3 regions of the Viridibacillus sp. FSL H8-0110 genome follow, and region 3 is predicted to be linked to each of the others. Evidence: riboswitches for the same ligand, from Rfam matches in the RefSeq annotation. Region 3 holds a riboswitch; each other region holds the start of a gene.

Region 1 (3,291 bases), 270 kb from region 3:
AAGTACAAAGGCAAAAATCGGACCGAACGGGAACCATTTTGCTTTATAAGGTAATTCGTTTAAATCGCGACCTTGTATGATATATGCTTTACGGAATCGGTAATGACTTACTGCGATCCCTAGCCAAGCCACAAACCCACACATACCTGAGGCATTTAGCAACCAAATATAGACAACACCATCACCGAAGAATGATGCAATGAATGATACACAAGCAACTAAACAAGTTGCTACTAGTGCTGCCATCGGAATACCGCGTTTGTTTAGTTTGGTAAACATTTTTGGTGCTTTACCGTCTTTAGCAAGCTCCCAAAGCATACGTGAAGATGCATATAAACCAGAGTTTCCTGAAGATAATATCGCCGTTAAAATGATCGCATTCATAACTGAAGCTGCAAACGCGATACCTGCATTTTCAAATACTAATGTGAACGGACTAACTGTAATATCACTACTAGCTAAACGTTCATCAGTAAATGGAATTAATAAGCCAATCGCTAAAATTGCTAAAATGTAGAATAAAAGGATACGCCAGAAAACTTGACGAACAGCTTTCGGAATATTTTTTCCTGGATCATCTGTTTCACCCGCAGTAATCCCAAGTAGCTCAGTTCCTTGGAATGAGAAACCTGCTGCTAAGAAAATACCGAACATTGCGAAAAAACCACCATGGAATGGACCATCTTCAATGAAGAAATTTTTGAATCCAACTGGGTCTTGTCCACCCATCAAACCAAATACCATCAAGAAACTAACGATGATAAAGACAACAATTGTAACGACTTTAATTAGTGAAAACCAATATTCACTTTCACCAAAGCTTTTAATCGATAAGACATTCAAAGTGAAGATGATTACTAAAAATCCTGCTGTCCAGACAAATGATGATACGTCTGGGAACCAAAATTTCATAATTAATGATACCGCTGCAATTTCTGCTGCGATCGTAATTGCCCAGTTATACCAGTAGTTCCAACCAAGAGCAAAGCCAAGCGCTGGGTCAACGAATTTAGATGCGTAAGTACTAAATGAACCTGATACAGGCATAAATGCTGCCATTTCCCCTAAACTTGTCATTAAAAAGAACACCATAATACCAATTAAAGAATATGCTAATAACGCTCCACCTGGACCCGCTTCGTGGATAGCTCCACCACTTGCTAAGAACAGCCCTGTACCGATTGTTCCTCCAAGTGAAATCATCGTCACGTGACGACTTTTCAATCCTCTATTAAGACCTTGCGTTTCTACGCTTTGGCCATTATTTTTATTACTCATTAAGAATCTCCTCTTTCCATTTTTCATTGCAAGAAGGTTAACTTGATGTCATAAAAAATACCATCACAAGGAATATGCGATGGTATCGAAATATGCCCATCAACCTTGATAAAGATAGCTCAACACGCCTGCTAAGACGTGACAGTTCTGCACCTTTCGGCAACAGCCCCAATGATTATAAGAAAAAGCTTATAATCACTTCGGCGATATTCCCTTTCAAATAGAATCCCCGACGCTTTTCGTCTCATCCATTTTACTTTTTAATACCGCGACCTCTACCTCATCGAATGGATGAGGCATTGCAATATATTAATTTAATATGTCCCCATTATAATACAAGAGTGTTCTATATTCAAGATGTAAATTATCTTGAATATTAGAACAATTTAAGTTAATTTTTGTTAAGACTTCAGAATATAACTTTTGCATCACTCGGTAGCGTTTGAATATGTTTTAAGTAATTGAGCACTATCACACTTTCTCCATAACCTTGGAATGAAAGCATGCTAGCAACATTTGTTGCTGTATTTTGGAATAAATCACACATAGTAAATAGTGCTTGCCATGCTGAATCATAGCTAGCATTATTATATGTTGCGAGTAACTGCTCCCACACCTTTTTTGGTAACAGGTACTCTAGGTCCTTGCCATTTTTACCAACGCTTTTAGAAAAGTCTGTTTGCACTCCGACTTGCCAAGAAAGCATTTGAATCAGCATTTCACGCGTATTATTAAAATGTGCTTGTGCATAGAGCATTTCTTTTCTCCATAAACCTTTCGCAATATATGTAGAAACCCACCAAAATTCATTACAACAATCCTTATAATGTTCTTCTGTCGGGCATTGCACCCAATAATTCACATCCGTTGGTGAAGGGAGTTTAGGAAGTGACCCATCTTTATCTAACAAGATTGTGGTTAAACTATCTTCCTTACAATATTCTTCTTGTTCTTCGACAGGGATAAGCATCAAATCAATTCGGTTTCCATCCGAAAATTGCATCAAGTATGTATAGCGCCCACCAAGTTCAGGAGGAAACAACACCATATCTTCTGGCGTTTGCATAATGATTCTCTCTCCAAAAATATTTACCCAATAAGGGGTGTTAGTAAATGATTTGATATCCGTCACAATATAAACGATATCAAAATCTTGAAAGGGATCCTTTTTCACATTCATATTTGTTCTTGAACCATTCATACAAACCGCGCGTACGCGATCATCATTTTTCGCTATATCTAGGATTAAATCCATCATTTGCTGCGCTGTTCTCATCATCAATACCCCCGTATTAAATTGGTGATTTTATTTTGAGCCATCTTATTATAATTATCAATTTTCTTTGATATAATTAACCTTTGTCAATTAGTAGGTTTAAAATATTATAAGATTTATAAATATATATAATAGGAGGAGTTACAATTGGCAACAAATAAAGCTGTTCAAAATGGCAACAAGCTAAAATGGAATCGTAAAGTTTGGCTACTTGTAATTGGGATTATTTTCATTGCTTCTACATTACGTGCTCCTTTAACTTCTGTAGGTCCAATTATCTCATTCATTCGTGATGGTCTTCATATTTCAAATGTATTAGCAGGATTTATCACAACGATCCCTTTGCTTGCTTTTGCTGCTATTTCACCATTAGCGCCAAAATTTTCAAAGCGCTTTGGCATAGAACGTACTTTACTATTCTCAACAGCATTACTTGCTGTAGGGATTCTTACTCGATCATTAGGTACCACATCCACACTGTTATTAGGTACTTCTCTAATCGGTGTAGCAATTGCTTTTGGAAATGTACTGTTACCAAGTTTGATTAAATTAAAATTCCCTTTACAAGTTGGGTTACTAACAGGAATTTTCACTGTTTCGATGAATCTATCTGCAAGTTTAGCAGCTGGTATTAGCTATCCACTTGCTAGCGGAGAACTCGGCTGGAGAATTGCGTTAGGTATCTGGTTCATTTTAGCAATAATCGCTATTATTGTTTGGGTCCCACAAATTCGTAA
Region 2 (3,291 bases), 3.3 Mb from region 3:
AATGAAACGAAAAAATTACTTGATCGCTTATATCCGCTAAGGAAATGCACAAATTTACCGAATCGAGTTTGCTTATACTATCATTTAGGACAATGTCTAGCTCCTTGTGTAAAAGAAGTTGAGAAAGAGCAATATCAAGAGATCATTCAAGGTATTACGAGTTTCCTAAATGGTGGGTACGGAGAAGTCAAAGAAGATTTAAATGCAAAAATGCTCGATGCAGCTGAAAAATTAGATTTCGAACGAGCAAAAGAATATCGAGATCAAATTTCACATATTGAAACTGTCATGGAACGTCAGAAGATTACGCTTACGGATTTAACGAATCGTGACGTTTTTGGTTATGCGGTTGATAAAGGTTGGATGTGTATCCAAGTATTCTTTGTAAGACAAGGAAAGTTGATTGAAAGAGATGTTTCGTTATTCCCTATTTATCGAGATCCTGAGGAAGAATTTTTAACATTTGTGGGGCGCTTTTATGAACAGGCAGAACATATCAAGCCAAAGGAAATCTTTATACCTTCTAATATTGAAGGAGACCTTCTAGCTACAGTACTTGATTTAAAAGTGACGATACCTCAAAGGGGAAAGAAAAAAGAGCTTGTTGATTTAGCGAGTAAAAATGCTCAAATTGCTATCTCTGAGAAGTTCCAGTTACTTGAGCGTCAAGAAAAAAGAACAATAGGTGCCTGCGAAGAATTGGGAAATGCGATGAATATTGCGATACCGCTTCGCATAGAATCATTTGATAACTCCCATATTTTTGGAGCGGACGCCGTCTCAGCGATGGTAGTTTTTATTGACGGTAAGCCTAGCAAAAAGGATTATCGAAAATATAAAATTCAAGTTGCAGCAAAGCACGACGATTACGGTGCAATGCGAGAAGTCATTCGCCGAAGATATACTCGTGTATTAAGAGATGGCTTACCTTTACCCGATTTAATCGTTATTGATGGTGGGAAAGGACAAATGGAAGTAGCAAGAGAAATCTTAGAAGATGAGCTTGGTTTAGATATTCCTATTGCAGGTTTGGCAAAAGATGATAAACACCAAACTTCTCAATTGCTGTATGGCTCGCCGCCAGAAATTATTCCGTTGAAGAGAACGAGTGAAGCGTTTTATCTTTTACAAAGAATTCAAGATGAAGTTCACCGTTTTGCTATTACCTTCCATCGCCAATTACATGAAAAGAATGCCATTACATCTGTTCTCGATGAAATTGAAGGAATTGGACCAAAAAGAAAGCAACAGCTTCTCAAACAATTTGGATCTGTTAAAAAAATTCGTGAGGCATCCTATGAAGAATTAGTAGCTGCGAATGTACCAAAAAAACTAGCTCAAACCATATTTACTTATTTTTCTGAAAAATAAATTGTAGTAATCTGAAAATTGTGTTAAGGTAACATTACTATTATAAATAATCACTATTTAGTGATGATAGAGGCGCGGATTTCAAGAGTAATCAGCAAGAGGATGAGTAGATCCTATGACTGCTGACGAAAGGGGAGGCCGCCGAAGTGATAAATTGACTATTTCCAATTTATTACTGGTTCTGCATTTAACAAGTGTAGAATTGTCAGATCCGTTTCGGTTCTGGAGGGCTATCTCACATGAATGTTCTTTTGAACGTGCATGCTACGAGGCGGCTTTTCACACTTAAACGTGTGAAAGGCTGCTTTTTTCATAAGATGTCATTGTGAATACGGTCGTCATAACAAATAAGGGAGAGGTTATGGGTGAGTTGTTTAGTTTTTAAATTTGGTGGTACATCAGTTGCAACGATTGAACGCGTATTGCATGTGGCAAAGCGCATTCAGAAAGAGAAAGAAAAGGGTTATGATATTGTCGTTGTTGTTTCAGCGATGGGCAAAACGACGGATAAGCTTGTAGAAATGGCACATGAAATTATGCCAAATCCATCGAAACGAGAAATGGATACGCTCTTAACAACAGGTGAGCAGGTGACTATCTCATTATTATCGATTGCATTACAAAGTTTAGGGTTATCAGCGCAGTCCTTCACTGGTTGGCAAGCTGGAATTTTAACGGAGGCAATTCCGAGTGATTCTCGCATTGTTGAAATTCAGTCTGGAAAGGTGCGAAGAACGTTGGATAAAGGCCATGTTGCAGTAGTTGCAGGCTTCCAAGGAATCGATAGTAATAACAATATTACAACCCTAGGTCGCGGAGGATCAGATACGACAGCAGTTGCTTTAGCTGCAGCATTAGGTGCTGAGCGCTGTGATATTTATACAGATGTTGATGGTGTGTACACTTCAGATCCACGTTATGTTCCTAAAGCTCGCAAACTACAAGAACTGTCATATGATGAAATGTTAGAATTAGCAAATTTAGGGGCAGGTGTCTTACATCCACGTGCCGTAGAGTTTGCAAAAAACTACAATATCCCATTAGCAGTTCGCTCTAGTTATGTAGAAGATGAAGGAACAATTATGAAGGAGGAAGTAGAAGTGGAAAAAGATTTAGTTGTACGTGGAGTAGCATTTATGTCAGATATTGTTCGAGTAACGGTAGGTTACGAGGGGAATTATAAAGGTTCTTTAGTCAATATTTTCACAGTTTTAGCTGATAATCATATTAACGTTGATATTATCGTTCAAACTATTCTCGAAGGGGTAGAGCCTTCAGTATCATTTACTATTACAAAAGAAAATTTAGCAGATACTGCTCGAGTCTTAGAAGTTAATAAATCTAAAATTGGTTATTGTCATGTGAATTATGAAGAGGACGTAGCTAAAGTATCGATTGTAGGTTCTGGTATGGTATCTAATCCTGGCGTAGCCGCAAAAATGTTCGATCGCTTACATAAAGAAAACATTACATTAAAAATGGTAAGTACTTCTGAAATTAAAATTTCTGTTGTCATTCCACAAGAGTCGATGTTGCTAACTGCAAACGCATTACATGATGAATTTGAATTGGCAGCTAGTCTAGCAATTCAAGTTTAATTAAATAAAATAAAAAGAAGCTGACTAGCCATCTTGAACAGATATTTAGTCAGCTTCTTTCTATAGTTGGTCTTTTAAATCCCATTTGACATGGAATCGTACAAGCCCACGCTTTGCTTTCTTTTCGTCGTAGCATTCTGTTAAGAAACCACTGATTTTCTCTTGTTGAGCTGCTAGGAAGCCACTTTCAAGACGGAAGCAGCGTTTTTCAAATTGCATAGCCTCAGGATCTCCAGTGAGAGTATAAAACGTTTCATCTTTAGATTGTTTTTCTATAGAAAGCTCTCCCCATCCTGCTTCTTGGAAAAATGAAACAGCTTCT
Region 3 (3,291 bases):
TAGAAGAACTTGAGATGGATGAAATTTTACATATTACAGAGTCCTTTGTGAAGGATTTCGGCCGTGAAGTAATACAATTTAGTAATTTCTCTGAAATTGGCGAAGGAGAATATTTAGTAGTTTATGAAGCTATCGATAAAAAATTAAAACTCCCTTTACCTAATTCTGGTGCAGTTATAGAGATTAATTCATATGGCACTATTACAGCGGCTACAATATTCCAAGAATATTATCAACTTACATATCCAAAAGTGGAAGTAACAGAAGATGAAGCTAGAGAAATTTTATGTAAAGAGACATTAGTGGAATTAGGAATCGAAGAAAATGAAGAGCAAGGAGAATTTGAATTGGTTTATCAACCAATTCGAGATTATATAGGTGTTACTGTTGATGGGGAAGTTCAAAAAGCAAGTCAGTTGTTCAGTGAATCACAGCTTGAACAATTTGCTGTTACACCTGTCCAAGTGACGAAGGCATTACCAAAATTATTGGGTGCAACTGATCAATATGTATTACGTGAAGAAGAGGGTAATTTATATTGGTATGTTACGGAAGAGTTAGATGAAAAAGGTGAAGATGCAGAAGCTGTAATCGAAGTACTACATTTTGATGATGCAGGCGCTAACTATGAATCTAATGTGGAATGGGATACAGAAGCAAAGATTGAGTTACCTTTTGAGCAATTAAAAGACAATGCAATGCAATTTTTAGAGATTATTGCGGGTGACATACACCATAAATACATGCTTGAAGAACAATCTGTATTGAATGATGATACAGAAGAATTTGACGATGATTCGGATGATGATCTCTTCAATGTGGATGAATATGATGAAGACGAGCATGAAGACGAACATGAAGATGAACCAACAACTATGTTTACTTTTATCCCATTTTTCCAGGGATACAAATTAGACAAATACTCCGTTCTAATTGAGGTAGGTATACATACAGGAATTATTCGTTCATGTTTGTATAGCGCATTAAATATGGAGGCTATTCGAGGTGTGAATACTACACCAATGATTACATTAGAAGAAGCGGATACTATATATAAACAGAGTTTGCAGATGAAACTTTCACGTTTTGAAGAGATAGATGAAGATGATGAAATGACAATATACAGCTTAAATTACTCTATTAATGCACCTTCTGAAAATGGTGTAATTGATAAGATTAATGCTACGACAGGTGAAGTTACGTACGCTGGGTCAGATATTGTTAGAGGCTAAAAACTAGTTGTAAGAAAAAAGATAGTATTCTGAGTATTTTATAAAATGTGTGTTGACACTGAAAGTTCGTTACTGTAGACTGTGTACAATGATAATTGAATACAACCTCACTTGTTAATGGGTGAGGTAGAGGCGCGATATCTATTAGTCTTTAGTGGAGCTTGAGAAACTATGAAACTATTGAGAAGGAGATGTCGCCGAAGTTTGTAATACACTCGATGTTACTTGCTGGGTCTGTAGTTAATAACTGCAGGACTGTCTCAATGAACGTCCTAGTTCGTTGAGTTGAGCTATCTCATTTAGGGATAAGTAGAGGATTTAGGCTATTGTACAATGCGACCTGAGTTCATCTCAGGGCGCGTTTTTTATACGTACAATAGCCTTTTTTAGTATTTTGAAGAAAATTAAGGATATTATTTAGAGGGGGAGAATATAATATGAAAAAAACATGGGCAATTTTTTCTGCTATGACACTACTTGCTATTTTACTATTAGCTGGTTGTGGAACTAAAGATGCAGGTTCGGGATCAGGTGCATCTACTGAAGGGGAAACAAAAAAAGAAACATTCACAATTGGTATGGAAGCGGGATACCCTCCGTTTAACTGGACACAAAAGGATGATTCAAACGGCGGCGTGAAAATCTCTGGTAACGCAGAATATGCTGGCGGTTATGATGTTGAGATTGCAAAAAGAGTTGCAGAATCTTTAGGAAAAGAACTAGTAATCGTCAAAACAGAATGGGACGGTCTAGTACCTTCATTAACTTCAGGTAAAATTGATGCAATTATGGCGGGTATGTCTCCAACTGAAAAGCGTAAAAAGACAATTGATTTCACTGATAACTACTATACATCTAATTATGTAATGGTTGTTAAAAAGGGCAGTAAATACGAGAAAGCTAAATCAATCCAGGATTTTAGTGGTGCCAAAATTACAGGTCAATTAAATACAACACACTATGATGTAATAGATCAAATTACTGGTGTTAAAAAACAAGCTGCAATGGATAACTTCCCTGCAATGCGTGTAGCACTTGAATCAGGTGTGATTGATGGTTATGTATCTGAACGTCCAGAAGGTATTAGTTCTTCAGCTGCAAATGATAAATTTGTAATGGTTGAATTCACAGATGGCTTTAAAGCGTCTGAAGAAGATACAGCAATTGCTGTAGGTATTGAAAAAGATAGCGAATTAAAAGATAAAATTAATGAAGTTTTAAAAGGTATCTCTGAAGAAGAGCGTACAGAAATTATGGATAAAGCGATTGCAAACCAACCAGCTGCAAAATAATGTATGACGGATACCGGCTGCATATGAAGCAGTCGGTATTACTGCTTTTGAAGGAGGAACAGTATGAGTATTGATTGGATTATAAGTATAGCAACAGAAAACTGGGAAATGTTCCTTCGCGGGGCATGGATGACGTTATTAATTGCAACACTTGGTACTGTTTTCGGTGCAATCATTGGATTACTTATCGGTATTATTAATACGATTCCTAAACCTGAAAGAGGATTAAAAAGAATTGTATTAAAACTAATAAATATAATTCTTGGGATATACGTAGGATTTTTCCGAGGTACACCAATGATTGTTCAGGCAATGGTAGTTTTCTATGGTGCTGCCCAAGCATTTGGTGTAGATATGGACCGCACGTTTGCAGCAATTTTTATCGTTGCTATTAATACAGGAGCGTATATGGCTGAAATTGTACGTGGCGGTATTATCTCAGTAGATAAGGGCCAATTTGAAGCAGCTCAAGCGATTGGTATGAATCATTGGCAAACTATGATTCATGTAGTATTACCACAAGTTTTAAGGAATATTTTACCTGCAACAGGTAACCAATTTGTTATGAATATTAAAGATACATCAGTATTGAATGTAATTGGGGTTACAGAACTATACTTCCAAACAAAATCTGTTTCGGGGAATAATTTCAGATATTTCGAGTCATTCTTTGTAGCATGTATTTTATACTTAATCATGACATTCGTAGTGACGAAAATTCTACACTACTTTGAAAAACGATTAGATGGTCCACAAAACTATCAAAT

The links. Region 3 has a riboswitch for lysine ahead of MHH98_RS21645 (transporter substrate-binding domain-containing protein). Riboswitches for the same ligand answer to the same signal wherever they lie in the genome.
Region 1: another riboswitch for lysine. It lies ahead of MHH98_RS20285 (amino acid permease); the one in region 3 lies ahead of MHH98_RS21645 (transporter substrate-binding domain-containing protein).
Region 2: another riboswitch for lysine. It lies ahead of MHH98_RS05215 (aspartate kinase); the one in region 3 lies ahead of MHH98_RS21645 (transporter substrate-binding domain-containing protein).

The regions. Positions count from the first base shown of each region.
Region 1 covers NZ_JBBOPJ010000001.1:4,097,796-4,101,086, forward strand. Annotated here, with positions in the region: gene MHH98_RS20285 (amino acid permease) at 1-1,278, opposite strand, end outside; lysine riboswitch at 1,386-1,564, opposite strand; gene MHH98_RS20290 (aminoglycoside 6-adenylyltransferase) at 1,688-2,554, opposite strand; gene MHH98_RS20295 (CynX/NimT family MFS transporter) at 2,702-3,291, shown strand, end outside.
Region 2 covers NZ_JBBOPJ010000001.1:1,054,101-1,057,391, forward strand. Annotated here, with positions in the region: gene uvrC (excinuclease ABC subunit UvrC) at 1-1,371, shown strand, start outside; lysine riboswitch at 1,431-1,612, shown strand; gene MHH98_RS05215 (aspartate kinase) at 1,737-2,969, shown strand; gene MHH98_RS05220 (YslB family protein) at 3,030-3,291, opposite strand, start outside.
Region 3 covers NZ_JBBOPJ010000001.1:4,368,237-4,371,527, reverse strand. Annotated here, with positions in the region: gene MHH98_RS21650 (hypothetical protein) at 1-1,232, shown strand, start outside; lysine riboswitch at 1,352-1,533, shown strand; gene MHH98_RS21645 (transporter substrate-binding domain-containing protein) at 1,670-2,524, shown strand; gene MHH98_RS21640 (amino acid ABC transporter permease) at 2,588-3,291, shown strand, end outside.